3 regions of the Shewanella sp. A22 genome follow, and region 1 is predicted to be linked to each of the others. Evidence: predicted binding sites of a transcription regulator. Region 1 holds the regulator's gene; each other region holds the start of a gene.
The links. The regulator ArgR, encoded in region 1, controls arginine synthesis, uptake and breakdown. The targets are predictions, from matches to a motif close to ANTGAATANNTATTCANT.
Positions count from the first base shown of each region.

Region 2: ACWXWT_RS15350 (YjiH family protein) is a predicted target of ArgR. The motif match lies at 2,143-2,160, and genes of this name have one in related genera.
Region 3: gltB (glutamate synthase large subunit) is a predicted target of ArgR. The motif match lies at 2,489-2,506, and genes of this name have one in related genera.

Region 1 is NZ_JBSQBN010000006.1:34,360-38,641, reverse strand. Features, by position in the region: gene ACWXWT_RS02425 (hypothetical protein) at 1-280, opposite strand, end outside; gene ACWXWT_RS02420 (N-acetyltransferase family protein) at 326-874, opposite strand; gene ACWXWT_RS02415 (hypothetical protein) at 878-1,096, opposite strand; gene ACWXWT_RS02410 (META domain-containing protein) at 1,220-1,645, shown strand; gene argR (transcriptional regulator ArgR) at 1,992-2,462, shown strand; gene ACWXWT_RS02400 (Dyp-type peroxidase) at 2,586-3,524, opposite strand; gene ACWXWT_RS02395 (ABC transporter ATP-binding protein) at 3,792-4,282, opposite strand, start outside.
Region 2 is NZ_JBSQBN010000095.1:7,177-11,458, forward strand. Features, by position in the region: gene radA (DNA repair protein RadA) at 1-9, shown strand, start outside; gene ACWXWT_RS15345 (PilZ domain-containing protein) at 106-465, opposite strand; gene ACWXWT_RS15350 (YjiH family protein) at 622-1,899, opposite strand; gene ACWXWT_RS15355 (U32 family peptidase) at 2,319-3,251, opposite strand; gene ubiU (ubiquinone anaerobic biosynthesis protein UbiU) at 3,261-4,262, opposite strand.
Region 3 is NZ_JBSQBN010000065.1:17,162-21,443, reverse strand. Features, by position in the region: gene gltB (glutamate synthase large subunit) at 1-2,435, opposite strand, end outside; gene ACWXWT_RS12685 (TIGR01212 family radical SAM protein) at 2,959-3,927, shown strand; gene ACWXWT_RS12680 (Hpt domain-containing protein) at 4,208-4,282, shown strand, end outside.

The DNA.
Region 1 (4,282 bases):
CACAGATAGACGCTAAGTTAATCCGCTCGATATCGGTAAATAGCGTAATCGCTGCATGATAATTATTGGTTACACCACAAAATAACCACATATCTTGCCAGCGCACAAAATATCCCGTTTGTTGCAATTGCGGATTATCTGGATTTTGTAAATCAACTTCGACACACTCATACAACTGTGCCGCGTCAGCCAACACTGCGACTACCAGCTTCATATTGTCAAATGCAGATAGCCTTAAATCCAAGTAGGGCGAAAACAGTGCTTCAAAGTTAGTACTCATAGAATTCCTCATAAATAACCACTTTAACAACACCCTAGCTTGACATCACGTTATGTTAGTCGTGGCCAATAAACAATAATCACGTTGTTCAAAACTGAATCGAACAATTTCTGTCATTGCGGCTTTTTGTTTGTGTGCCGCTAGTGAACGGGCATTGTCCGCAGCAATATATGTCACCATAAAAGGAAAGGTATTTGCTACTTGTTTTTTTAATTCTGTAACCAATGCTGAAAACACTCCTTTGCCACGTTTTGATTCTTGTATCCAAACGGGCCCATATTGGCACGTGTTAGTCGTCGATAAAGCTTGCCCATTCAAATCGGCAAACTTAAGTTTTTGAATAATATGTCGGTACAATGGTTGTGCGGAAAAAAATGACCATTTTGCCGCTATCACATAACCAATGATCTGGCCTTGCTCTTCAGCTACGATAAACCAATGTTGATTAATCAACTGACCCACCTCACCTTTTGTAAATGAATGAGCATGAAGTTGGCTATGTGAACCTAACAACTCATCATCAACATGGGCACGCTCTAACTGCACAATGGCAGCCACATCGGTTGATAAGGCCTTACGGATGATAAATGACAATGGTTATTCCTTTGACTCTGAATTAGAAGGTTGTTTCTTGGCCCATTCTATCACTAGAGCAACCGGCAACGGAGACATAATTAATGTGCCAACACCAATGAGTAAAGCCACGAGCAACATACCGCTGACTTGTTGGGCTAAATCTGTTTGCCAATATAATCCGACCCCCAGGAGCAACATGATAATGCCAACAAAATGCAATACTTTGACTAATTTGAGCATGTAAACCCCTTTAGCTACGTTAAATAATGTTCATCAAACCAAAACATTACATTTATTTACGCTTTTATTAATACTCAAGTAGTAGAATAAAGTTAATTTTTTTGTATTTGGAACTCTCCCATCATGATAAAGCACATTATCGGCTCCATATTCATATTTTTAGGCCTTAGCGCTTGTCAAAGCCAAACTCAAATTGTTTCAAATGATCAGTTAGTTGGTCTTTGGCATGTCGACGTCGTCCTAGATACTCCAACAATTAATAATAGCCCAGCAACTTTAGTTTTTGCCGAAAATGGTGAACTAACAGGTAATAACAGTTGTAATCAGTTTTCAGGTCATTACACCCAGCAAGGCAACATGTTACAACTTACTCCGTCTGGCTCAACCATGAAAGCCTGTGTCGATAGTTTAATTGCACAAGAAACTGAGCTTATGCAGGCCATCTCATTAGTAAAGCAAATTGATTTTTCTAAAGGTAAACTGAATCTATTGTCAAAAAATGGTGTCACACTACTGATACTCACGAAACAATTATCACCGTTATCCTAAACACCATTACATAACGACCCTCTGTTCAAGATAATAATGTCTATCAAACAGAACCTTGTCTCGCTACCTGTGATGCATTAACGTCGATAAATCAAAATAAACGATTGGTACTGCTAGCAACATCAAATGACAAATATAATATCAAATAGAAAATGATGTGATTTAGGCTGATTTTCCCCACAGTTCCGCTTAATTTGCGTTGATTTAACGATGGTAAGTGTCAGCATAAGGTTCCACTAATAATTGAATTTTTATTCAAAAAAATTGATTCTATCTTGACTTGATAGGTCAATCTATTCAAAATGTGCTAGTTTTTTGAATAACAACTATAAGATGAACTATCATTATGCCAGCGACAAAAAATCAGGATGAGCTCGTTAGAACTTTTAAAGCGATTCTTAAAGAAGAACGTTTTGGAAGCCAAAGCGAAATTGTTAATGCGCTTCAGACCGAAGGATTCGGTAATATTAATCAATCTAAAGTATCGCGCATGCTCAGCAAATTTGGTGCTGTGCGAACTCGTAATGCTAAGCAAGAAATGGTGTATTGCCTCCCAGCAGAACTTGGTGTGCCTACCGCGGGTAGCCCACTGAAAAATTTAGTTTTAGATGTTGATCACAATCAAGCCATGATAGTCGTTAGAACCAGCCCTGGGGCTGCACAATTAATTGCCCGTCTGCTTGACTCAATAGGCAAACCTGAAGGAATATTAGGCACAATCGCTGGGGATGATACTATTTTCATTTGCCCTGCGAGTATAAAAACGATTGATGACACCTTAGAAACAGTTAGATCTTTATTCAATTATAGTGAATAAAAAACATCAGAATAAAAAAGCAATGCCATGGCATTGCTTTTTTATTCTCTAAATTAATACCAATTCCAATAATTATTTGGTTATTTGGTTATTTGGTTATTTGGTTATTTGGTTATTTGTAACTTATACATCATTAAACTGAATTAAAAAATCAAGCGATGGCACAAAAAATGATGAGCCAGTCAGTGCTTTAGTAAATAGCATTAAATGATCATGGTTTCCATCACTATCACCATGCACCATGCTCCTAAGCATTTTTTCAAAATGTTCAGGCGTACGGCAAACAGAAATAAAGATCAATCCTTGCTCTTTCGTCGAACCATAAGGCATGCTTTGACGTAATATTTCTAATGACTTACCTTGTGAATCCTTTAAATTAACTCGTTTTGTATGGCTGGTTAATGGTTTATCTTCTGATTCATACTCAATATCATCAACTTTGGTACGCCCAAAAATATCTTCTTGCTTTTTAAGAGGTAAACGATGCCATTTACTTAAGTTATGCATGTATTTTTGTACATGAACATAACTACCAGAAACAAATTTCTCATCTTCATTACCAACAAGTGCAACCTCTTGACGATGACGCCCTTTAGGGTTTTCTGTTCCATCAACAAAGCCGGTTAAGTCACGACTGTCCATAAATCGGAAACCACGTTCTTCATCCACTAACTCAACCAAGTCTTCAAACATTTGGTTAATTTCGTTGGCTACAAGATGCAAAATATCATAGCGATCACAACGGATATGAACAAATAAATCGTATTCCATTGCAGGTGCATCACGATTGCCTTCATTCATAGCTGGAAAAGGTTTTAATAGCGCTGGACGTGCCTCAGGATAGAAGGTGTCCCAAAAATTTGCTCCGATCCCCACAAAACCATTAAAAGCACTATCTGCATATTGATCTGTGAGCTCGTAAATATACTGCGCAACATTCGCTATAGAGGGGCGCAATTGATCTTCAACACCGTCGTTGGCATTAAACATCAAGTACACACTGTGTAAATTCCCTTCAGCACAAATCCCTAACTGTTCACGAGGCATAACTTGGTTACCCATATTAACTTCATCCACCTTAATACTTTATGTCGGCCTAAATGGTGATAACTTAACGCTTTTATATTTGCAGGACATTGCATTTATCAACAACGCTGCTCATAACCTTAGCGTAATCAAATATAAATTACGTGAAGTGTACTCACATTTAACCAATTTGTAATACACATTGTACTCATATTCGTTCATATAAAAGGCTGAACATCATTAACGACCCAGATTAGGATTAACAAATAAATTTGTCACTCGTAAAGGTTGCGGTATTAATAGTTAACTAAAAATCACCAATGGGTGATCGGCAATACTAATATCCACTCTCTGCTCTCTCGTTAAGGTAATTAATGGGCTCGTCACATCCAAAATGTCGTCACCTATTTGAACACGATAATGACATACAGTGCCAAGAAAGCAACGCTCAACAATATACCCACGGCCGCTGTTACTAGGATGCAATTCAATTTGTTGAGGTCTCAATAATAATTGGCCTTGATTGCCTACAGGTAAAGACAATGCTTCAGTGCTATTGAGCTCACCTAGAGAAGACTGAACTTGATGATTAGATATTACCGTTACAGGTAAATAATTACCGGTTCCTAAAAAATCGGCAACATAGCGATCTGTAGGCGAAGAATATAATGTTTCAGCTTTGCCATGCTGGATAATTGCGCCATTTTTAAATAAAGCCAATTTATCTGCAAACACAAATGCTTCATCTTTACTGTGAGTCACAAACACTGCACTCACATTACGTTGTTTCAAAA
Region 2 (4,282 bases), on a different contig from region 1:
ATTCATTAATCCTCTATTGTGCTAACGGCTCACATGAAAAAAGGTAAATCGTTGATTTACCTTTTTCTGTTAGCTCGAAGTGATTAATTCGTTGCTTGTTATACGTTATGGCGCGATTAAAAACGTAAGTTCACGGTTTAATAGCTGGGCATCACCCATATTTAATTCAATAATTCTGCGCAGGTGGGTAATACTGTCAACATCAATATGGGTACACTTTAAGCCAAGATGTTCAGGCGTTTTATGCACAATTTCAGTTTCCATTGTTAATTCAATAGCTGAGTCCGCCAGCATAAACTTTAGTGTTAACATGCTATCTTGCTGCTCGTTGTAATCAGCCGGTTTTTCTACTAAGGCGCCATTGAGGCTTAAATCTAAAATTTTTGTTTGCCATGTTTTCTCTGCTTGTACAAGGTAAGCACTGGCTGCAAATAAGATACGAGAAAATTTACGTCTATCGTCCATGGTTTACCCTTAGTCATCATTATTATAACAACATATAGTCAGCGTTAATCACTTAAGCATACTCGATTTATCTCAGCCACGCAGGGAATTTTTAAGATAAAAAGGAGCACAATGCGCTCCTTTGGTTTATTGCGTTGCAAAGTTAGCTGGCTATGACTAAACCAGCAAGTGTCCCATTAATGCAATAACTGGCAATGTCACGAGTGTTCGCAGGATAAAAATGACGAACAGCTCAAAAAAGTTAACGGGGATTTTACTACCAATGAGCAGTGCACCGACTTCGCTCATATAAATAAGTTGGGTAACCGATAAGGCTGCAATGACAAATCGCGTCAAGTCAGATTCAATCGAGCTGGCTAAAATGGATGGAATAAACATATCCGCAAACCCCACTACGATGGTTTTTGAAGCTTCTGTGGCTTCTGGAATATGCAGTAGTTCTAAAAAGGGGATGAATGGCATACCTAAGTAATTAAAAATTGGTGTGTGTTCCGCTAATACCAATGCCACGGTGCCAATAGCCATGACAACGGGTATAACACCAAATATCATATCGACAACGTTTTTAATCCCTTCTGTGAGAACATGTTTAATTCCGCCTGCAGAAGATGCTCGTTGCATTGCTTGATCAAATCCCCACGAAAACACCCCATGACTGGCTGGAATTGTTTCGTCATCTTCGTGGCGAGGAGTGTCATCGATATAAAGGTCCTTCTTCCATGACAGTGGTGGTAATTTAGGCACGATGATTGCCGCAACCAGTCCGGCTAAGCAAACGGTGAGATAAAATGGCACAAACAAATGTTCGAGTTTGACTTGCGATATCACCACTAGACTGAACGTTATAGATACGGCTGAGAACGTTGTTCCAATTACGGCCGCTTCACGTGCTGTGTAGAAACGGGTTTCGAACTGTTTTGTGGTCATTAAAATACCCACACTACCGTCACCCAGCCAAGAGGCCATGCAGTCAATAGCACTGCGCCCTGGTAAATTAAATATTGGTCGCATCACTTTGGTTAATAAGGTGCCAAAAAACTCCAGCAAACCAAAATTAAGCAATAACGGTAGCAGCATGCCCGCAAAAATAAACACAGAAAACAACACTGGAACGAGATCATTCAGCACCAAGCCACCCGTTGCCGATGAGGTAATGGCTTCTGGTCCAACTTGCATGTAAATCATGACGATAAAGATTGCCCCTAATATCCGTACAGCTAGCCAGAAAAAATTGACTTTCAACAAGGTCCGTAAAAAAATGCTTTTGCGAACAAATTTAGGGTTAAGGAGTTGAGTGAACAGTGAAGCAAGTGCCATAAATACCACAATGCACGTGACGATAAGCTGAATCGAACCGCCCATTTGGCTTTGCAATGCTTTAGAAATGATAGCTATTGGAATGGTAATAGCCCCATCGACGCTAATAGGCGTCATAAACAATAATAAGCCAACCAGTGACGGAATTATAAAGGTAAGAATTGTTTTGATGCTATGTTTTTTGTGTGTCACGTTAAATACACCTTACATTTGTGCTTTAAGTTAGATAGCTGTGATATCCAACGATTTATTATGGACAGAGATTGAATGTCCATTCAGTTGTGTTTTTTTGGCAGGCAAGGTTACCCCCTTATTCACAGTATGTAAAATGATAACTTAACCGAATAGATATTAGTAAAATGTGAGTAGTTATTTACTTTAGGAAAATAATAGCAAATATAATATAATACTAATTAAGTCATATGGTTAATATTATGTTTTCAAGGTGTTTTTTAGGAAATAATATTAAATGCCATTAATGAGCATCGATATAGATTAACGATATTGTCATTTCATTAATGGCTTTTGAATGATTGTTAATTATTATGTTCGGCGGCATAGTCCATGCCGGGCAATCCTAACCAATAACCGTTGCAATTATTATTGGTCGCAGCGGCTAATTTATAATCATGGAACTGCTTTGTAAACAGTGCCTCATTGTTAAGTGGATTTGCCTTGGCATGCTCTAAGGCATGGGCCAGATCTGAACCTAGGGTAACATCCATTAATTTGTTGGGCGATATACGCCAGTAATCAATCCCCATATTGATCATTTGGGGGATTTGGTTAATCAAGTTTATTTGCGCTGCAGATTGAGTTTGGATGCCATTTAAACGAAGTAGGGGTTGCGACTCTTGGGTTTGAGCAAGCAAGCCTTTGTTGTGGCGTTGACAAATGGTTTGGCATTTATCTTTAGGTAATCGATAGTGTTTTGCAGTAAAGCAACGTGCAGAGTGTGCTAATGGCATATAACCGTGGCCGAAGACTTCTATTTCAAAAGTCGGTTTTTTGCCCTGATGGATGACACTATTTAGCCATTGTTGTGATAATTCACAAGGCATAACAAAGCGAAACATCCCTTTTTTGTGCAATAAATCAAGACTGGTGCGGTTGTAATTATTAATTGTTGGCCCACAAACGAAAGGGACTTTAGCTTGGCTTGCATAATACACTGCAGCCATATCATTAGCTTCGATACTGAAATCACCATTATCAATAGCACGCTTTAATTCGTTGAGTTCAGATTGGGCTTCGATGAGAGCCATTGTTGACAGCACAACATGTTTTCCATGGGACTTAAGCATGTTTGCCAGCTCAAGATAGTCGTTAAACTTCATTTCACGTCGACGGCTACACACGGTTTCACCTAGGTAAACAGTATCGATACCACTTAGAGCAACTTGTTGATAGAAATGTTCAACGTCAGGTTTTGACCAGCAATAGCTAATTGGAGCAAGAGATATTTTCATTCTACAACCTTATTGCCATTGACGCTCGTAAGCGCCCAATGTTGTGATTTGTCCTTCGGATACTTTCGCTAATGCTTGCGACCATGTGGCTTGTTCGCAAAAAGACTCAGGGCAGGCTAAATAAGTGTCGATAGCGTTGCGCCACACTTGGGTGACTTGGGCAACATAAGCAGGGCTGCGCTGGCGCCCTTCTATTTTAAGTGATTTAACCCCTGCTTGGGCGAGTTCAGGCAGTAAGCTTAATGTGTTTAAGCTGGTGGGTGACTCCAGTAAATATTTTGCATCATGATCGTATTCTGCAATATAACGGCCTTTACAGACGACTGGGTAACCTAGTTGCTGGCTCACATCGGCTTTATCGATTAACACATTATTAAGCCTGGTGAGTTTATCAGTACCGTCATCTTGCCAACGTACATGGTTGGCTGGCGAGCACGAACCGCCCGTATTAGGCGATTGTCCTGTCACATAGGATGATAAATGGCACCGGCCCTCAGCCATGATACATAAGCTGCCAAAGGCAAATACCTCAAGTTCGACCGGGCTTACTTTAGCCAAATCGCGTACTTGTTTCATTGACAGCACTCTGGGTAGGACTGCTCGTTCGATGTTAAATGCCTCTTTATAAAAAGCCAACGCCCCTAAATTTGTTGCGCTGGCTTGCACAGATAAATGCAATGTGAGGTGAGGGTAATTTTGATGGGCATAATCGAGTAATGATAAATCTGCCACGATGAGTGCATCCATTTCTAATTGTGCGGCTAAATCAACGGCCTGATACCAGCGGTGCTCTTGTCCCGGTTTAGGGAAGGTATTAAGCGTTAAGAATACTTTTCGTCCTTGGCTATGAGCGAGTTTAGTGGCCTGCACCAGTTGTGTAGCTGAAAAATTTAAACCAGCAAACGAACGCGCATTAGTATCATCTTTTAGTCCGAGGTAAACCGCATCTGCACCTGCATTAAGTGCTGCTTTGAGTGATGCTAAATTACCCGCGGGGCATAAGAGTTCCATGTCGATGTTCTCATTTTTTT
Region 3 (4,282 bases), on a different contig from region 1:
GCGTAGTTTTTGTCTTTTAATGATACTTGTAAGGTGTTGACTACATCTGGATTAAAGCAGTGGTATTCACCGCCTTCCACATACTTAAGTAAACCACCTTGAGGCAAAGGTAAATGAGCGCGGTAGGCTGCTGTATGAAGGGTTTTCTGATCATCAGCAATATGAGTAAAACTGACACCTTCAATACGACTAATCACGCCTTTAAAGCATAATTCAATAACATCACTAGCTAAACCAACGGCTTCAAACTGTTGGCTACAACGATAAGATCCAACAGTACTGATACCCATTTTCGACATAATTTTACGCAAACCCTTTTCAATGCCATAACGGAAGTTCAGCATTAACGGGGTTACATCGTCTACTAGCTGTTGTTTTGCCATCGCAGAAATAGATTCATAGGCAAGGTAAGGGTAAATAGCTGTCGCACCAAAGCCGAGTAATACCGCAAAGTGATGTGGGTCGCGCGCAGAAGCCGTTTCAACAATTATGTTGGTGTCGCAGCGTAAGCTCTTATCGACAAGCCGTGTTTGCACAGAGCCTACAGCCATGGCAGCAGGAATCACTTGTGCATTCTTAGCTACGGCACGGTCTGATAACACTAACAATGTTGTACCACTTCGGGCTAAGCGTTCTGCCTCATCGGTAATTCGACGGATAGCTTGCTCTAAGTTTTCATGATCGTCGTAATTGAGGTCAACCGTGTTTGCACGATAATTCGTGCTGTCTAAACCCAGTAATTGGTTAAAGTCACTGAATAGCAAAATAGGCGAGTTAAACATGACCCGATAAGCGTTACCTGTGGTTTCGCTAAATAGATTCTGTTCACGACCGACACAAGTGGCTAATGACATAACGTGTTTTTCACGTAACGGATCAATTGGTGGGTTAGTGACTTGAGCAAATTTCTGGCGAAAATAATCGTACAATGAACGCGATTTTTTCGACAATACCGCCATAGGCGTGTCATCACCCATTGAACCAATGGCTTCTTCACCTTTGCTAGCAAGCACCCAAATCACTTGTTCTAGTTCTTCACGGGTAAAACCAAACTGTTTTTGATACTGAAGTAGTGTTTTGCTATCAAAACCACTTGAGCCTTGTTTGGTAGGAGCCATATCCTCCGCGGGGATCAAGGTCTGACTGTTTTTTGACATCCATTCTTTATAAGGATGGCGACGTTTTAAGTCGTTATCAATTTCAAAAGAATGATACAAGCGACCGTTTAAAGTATCTAATACTAATAATTCACCTGGGCCAACCCGGCCTTTTTCAATCACTTCATCGGCAGCATAATCCCAAATACCGACTTCAGACGCTAAGGTGAGGATACGATCCTTGGTTATAACGTAGCGAGAAGGGCGTAGGCCGTTACGATCAACAGCACAGGCAGCATGGCGACCATTAGTCATTACAATGCCAGCTGGGCCGTCCCACGGCTCCATGTGCATAGAGTTAAAATCATAAAAAGCTTTTAGCTCGTCATCCATTTCTGGGTTTGATTGCCAAGCTGGTGGAATCAACAAGCGCATGGCGCGATATAAATCCATTCCGCCAGACAACAGCATTTCGAGCATATTATCTAAAGAAGAGGAGTCTGAACCGGTTTCGTTAACAAAAGGTGCCGCTTGTTGTAAATCTGGCAACAAGGGCGAATTGAACTTATAAGCACGGGCTCTAGCCCACTGGCGATTACCTGTAATGGTATTGATTTCACCATTATGAGCGAGATAACGAAACGGTTGAGCTAATGGCCATTTAGGCGATGTATTGGTTGAAAAGCGTTGGTGGAATAAACAAATTGCACTTTTTAAGCGAATATCAGCAAGGTCTGTATAAAATGATGGCAGGTCGGCTGGCATCATTAAACCTTTATAGACAATAACTTGGCCAGATAAGCTAGCAACATAAAAGTCTTTGTCATCGGTTATTTGCTGCTCAAGACGTCGACGCGCCATGTATAAGCGACGTTCAAGATCTTTTTCACGCCATCCCACAGGCGCGTTAATCAACACTTGGTATATTTGTGGCAAACTTCCCCGACCAATCTCCCCTAATACATCTGGATTAATTGGCACTTTTCGCCAACCAGCAACACTGAGTGTTTCTCGTTGTAATTCTTTTTCTAAAATAAACTTAGCTTCATCAGCGCGTTGTGTATCTTGGCTGAGAAATAACATGCCTACCGCAAACTTTCGGCTTAAATGCCAATCATTCTCTGCAGCAATAGCTTCAAAAAAACCTGTAGGCATTTGCATTAATAGACCACAGCCATCACCTGTGCGTCCGTCAGCTGCAATACCACCACGATGTTTCATTCGATCGAGACCATGAATCGCGGTACGCACAATACGGTGACTCGCGTCGCCATCCATTTGTGCAATTAAACCAAATCCGCAATTGTCACGCTCAAAACTGGGATGATACAAGCTCATACAAAAAACCCCCTAAACCTCTACTAGATACGACTCGGGGTAAATTTGAAGAATATCCATAGATATGCACCCGAACCATTCAAATTAAACCGAGAATGAATAAAGGTCAAACCAAAAAAATGCAACAAACCTAAATGTGACGAGTGGAAAAACGTAATACCTTACAAAGTTTACGTTAACGTAAACTGTAAATTTTGAGCTATAACACTATGAATAAAAAGAATTTTAGAAAAAATTCAAACAACTGATTACTTTTTTATAACAATGAGTCATCATTGATTTTTAAATAAAAATAGTGAATTTTATTTCGCATACAGTCTGTGGGTAAAAAATTATTCTAAATGACTAAGTATTCATTTTATTTGATGCGTAAATAGCGAAAATTGTTTTAAACATTTTTTGAGTTAGTGCACAAGTTGACTGCCTACAGGTGTTGATAGACTCTTTTATTGATTTAGCACCAAGACAAGCGTTTGTCAGTTGCCTAAACTGTCGAACTTTGTAGTGATGATGAGAGTAAATTGTGGGTTTAGATGACTACGTTAATACGTTTGGTGTGTATTGCAAACGTTTGTATGGCCAACGGATTAAAAAATTAACAATAGATGCTCAATTTACTTGCCCAAATCGCGATGGAACCTTAGGGATAGGCGGTTGTACTTTTTGTAATGTGGAATCTTTTAGTCACCCTCAAGGTAATGAACTGCCTATTTCAGTGCAATTATCTGAGGGAAAAACTCGCGCCCAAGCCGCTAAAAAGTGCTCCTCTATATTGGCCGATTCTGCCACACCAGCTGCAAAATATATTGCTTATTTTCAAGCCTACACCAGCACTTACGATGAATATAAAGTCCTTAAGCAAAAATATGACCAAGCCATTGAAGATGCTGATATTGTTGGGCTTCACATTGGTACTCGGCCTGATTGTGTACCCGATGAGGTCTTGGATTTACTTATAGAATATCAGCAGCAAGGTATTGATGTGTGGCTCGAACTAGGGTTACAAACGGCTAATAACAATACGTTAAAACGAATTAATCGCGGTCACCAACTCGCCGAATACCGGCAAACGGTTGTAAAGGCCCGCGCGCGAGGAATTAAAGTATGTACCCATTTGATTTTAGGGCTACCAGGGGAAACATCAGCCGATTACTTTAACAGTTTACAAACCGTATTAGGCATTGGCGTTGATGGATTAAAGCTCCATCCGCTCCATATTGTCGACGGTAGCACAATGGCTAAACAATGGCGCTATAATCCTATGCCACTGATGAACCTCGAGGAATATGCTTCTGAAGCGGCAAAATTAATTCGCCATACTCCAAAAGATATTATTTTTCATCGCGTGACTGCTTATGCTAAAAAACCATTATTACTCGCGCCCGATTGGTGTGCTTTTCGTTGGGATGGCTTGGTTGCTATTGTTAATGAGTTACGCGACTTTGGTGGTCAAGGTAGTGCGTTATCATATGATCAAAGTATGACTGCCTAGTACAGTGCGATAGGCTCATTATTCATGATTTAATTGATAAATTTACAAAGAAAATCGATAAAGAGTGACACTGATGAATATGATTGCCAGTAATTGGACAAAATATTACCAATGTGAGGGTTTTTTAAACGTTGGTAATACCCGTTGAGCAGCTATGTTAAACAAGTGTGACTTTTTGGCATTAAATAGCGCTTAAATATTGGCAACTCTTGCATAGGGTATTTTACTCGGTATTATGTTTGTAATTTTATAGAGTTAGATCTTTGATAGAGGCGCCATTATGGTCACAACGCAGTTAGACTCAATATTGGATCTCAATACGCTTGAGCAGTATATCAGTGCTATTGGTGCTGGA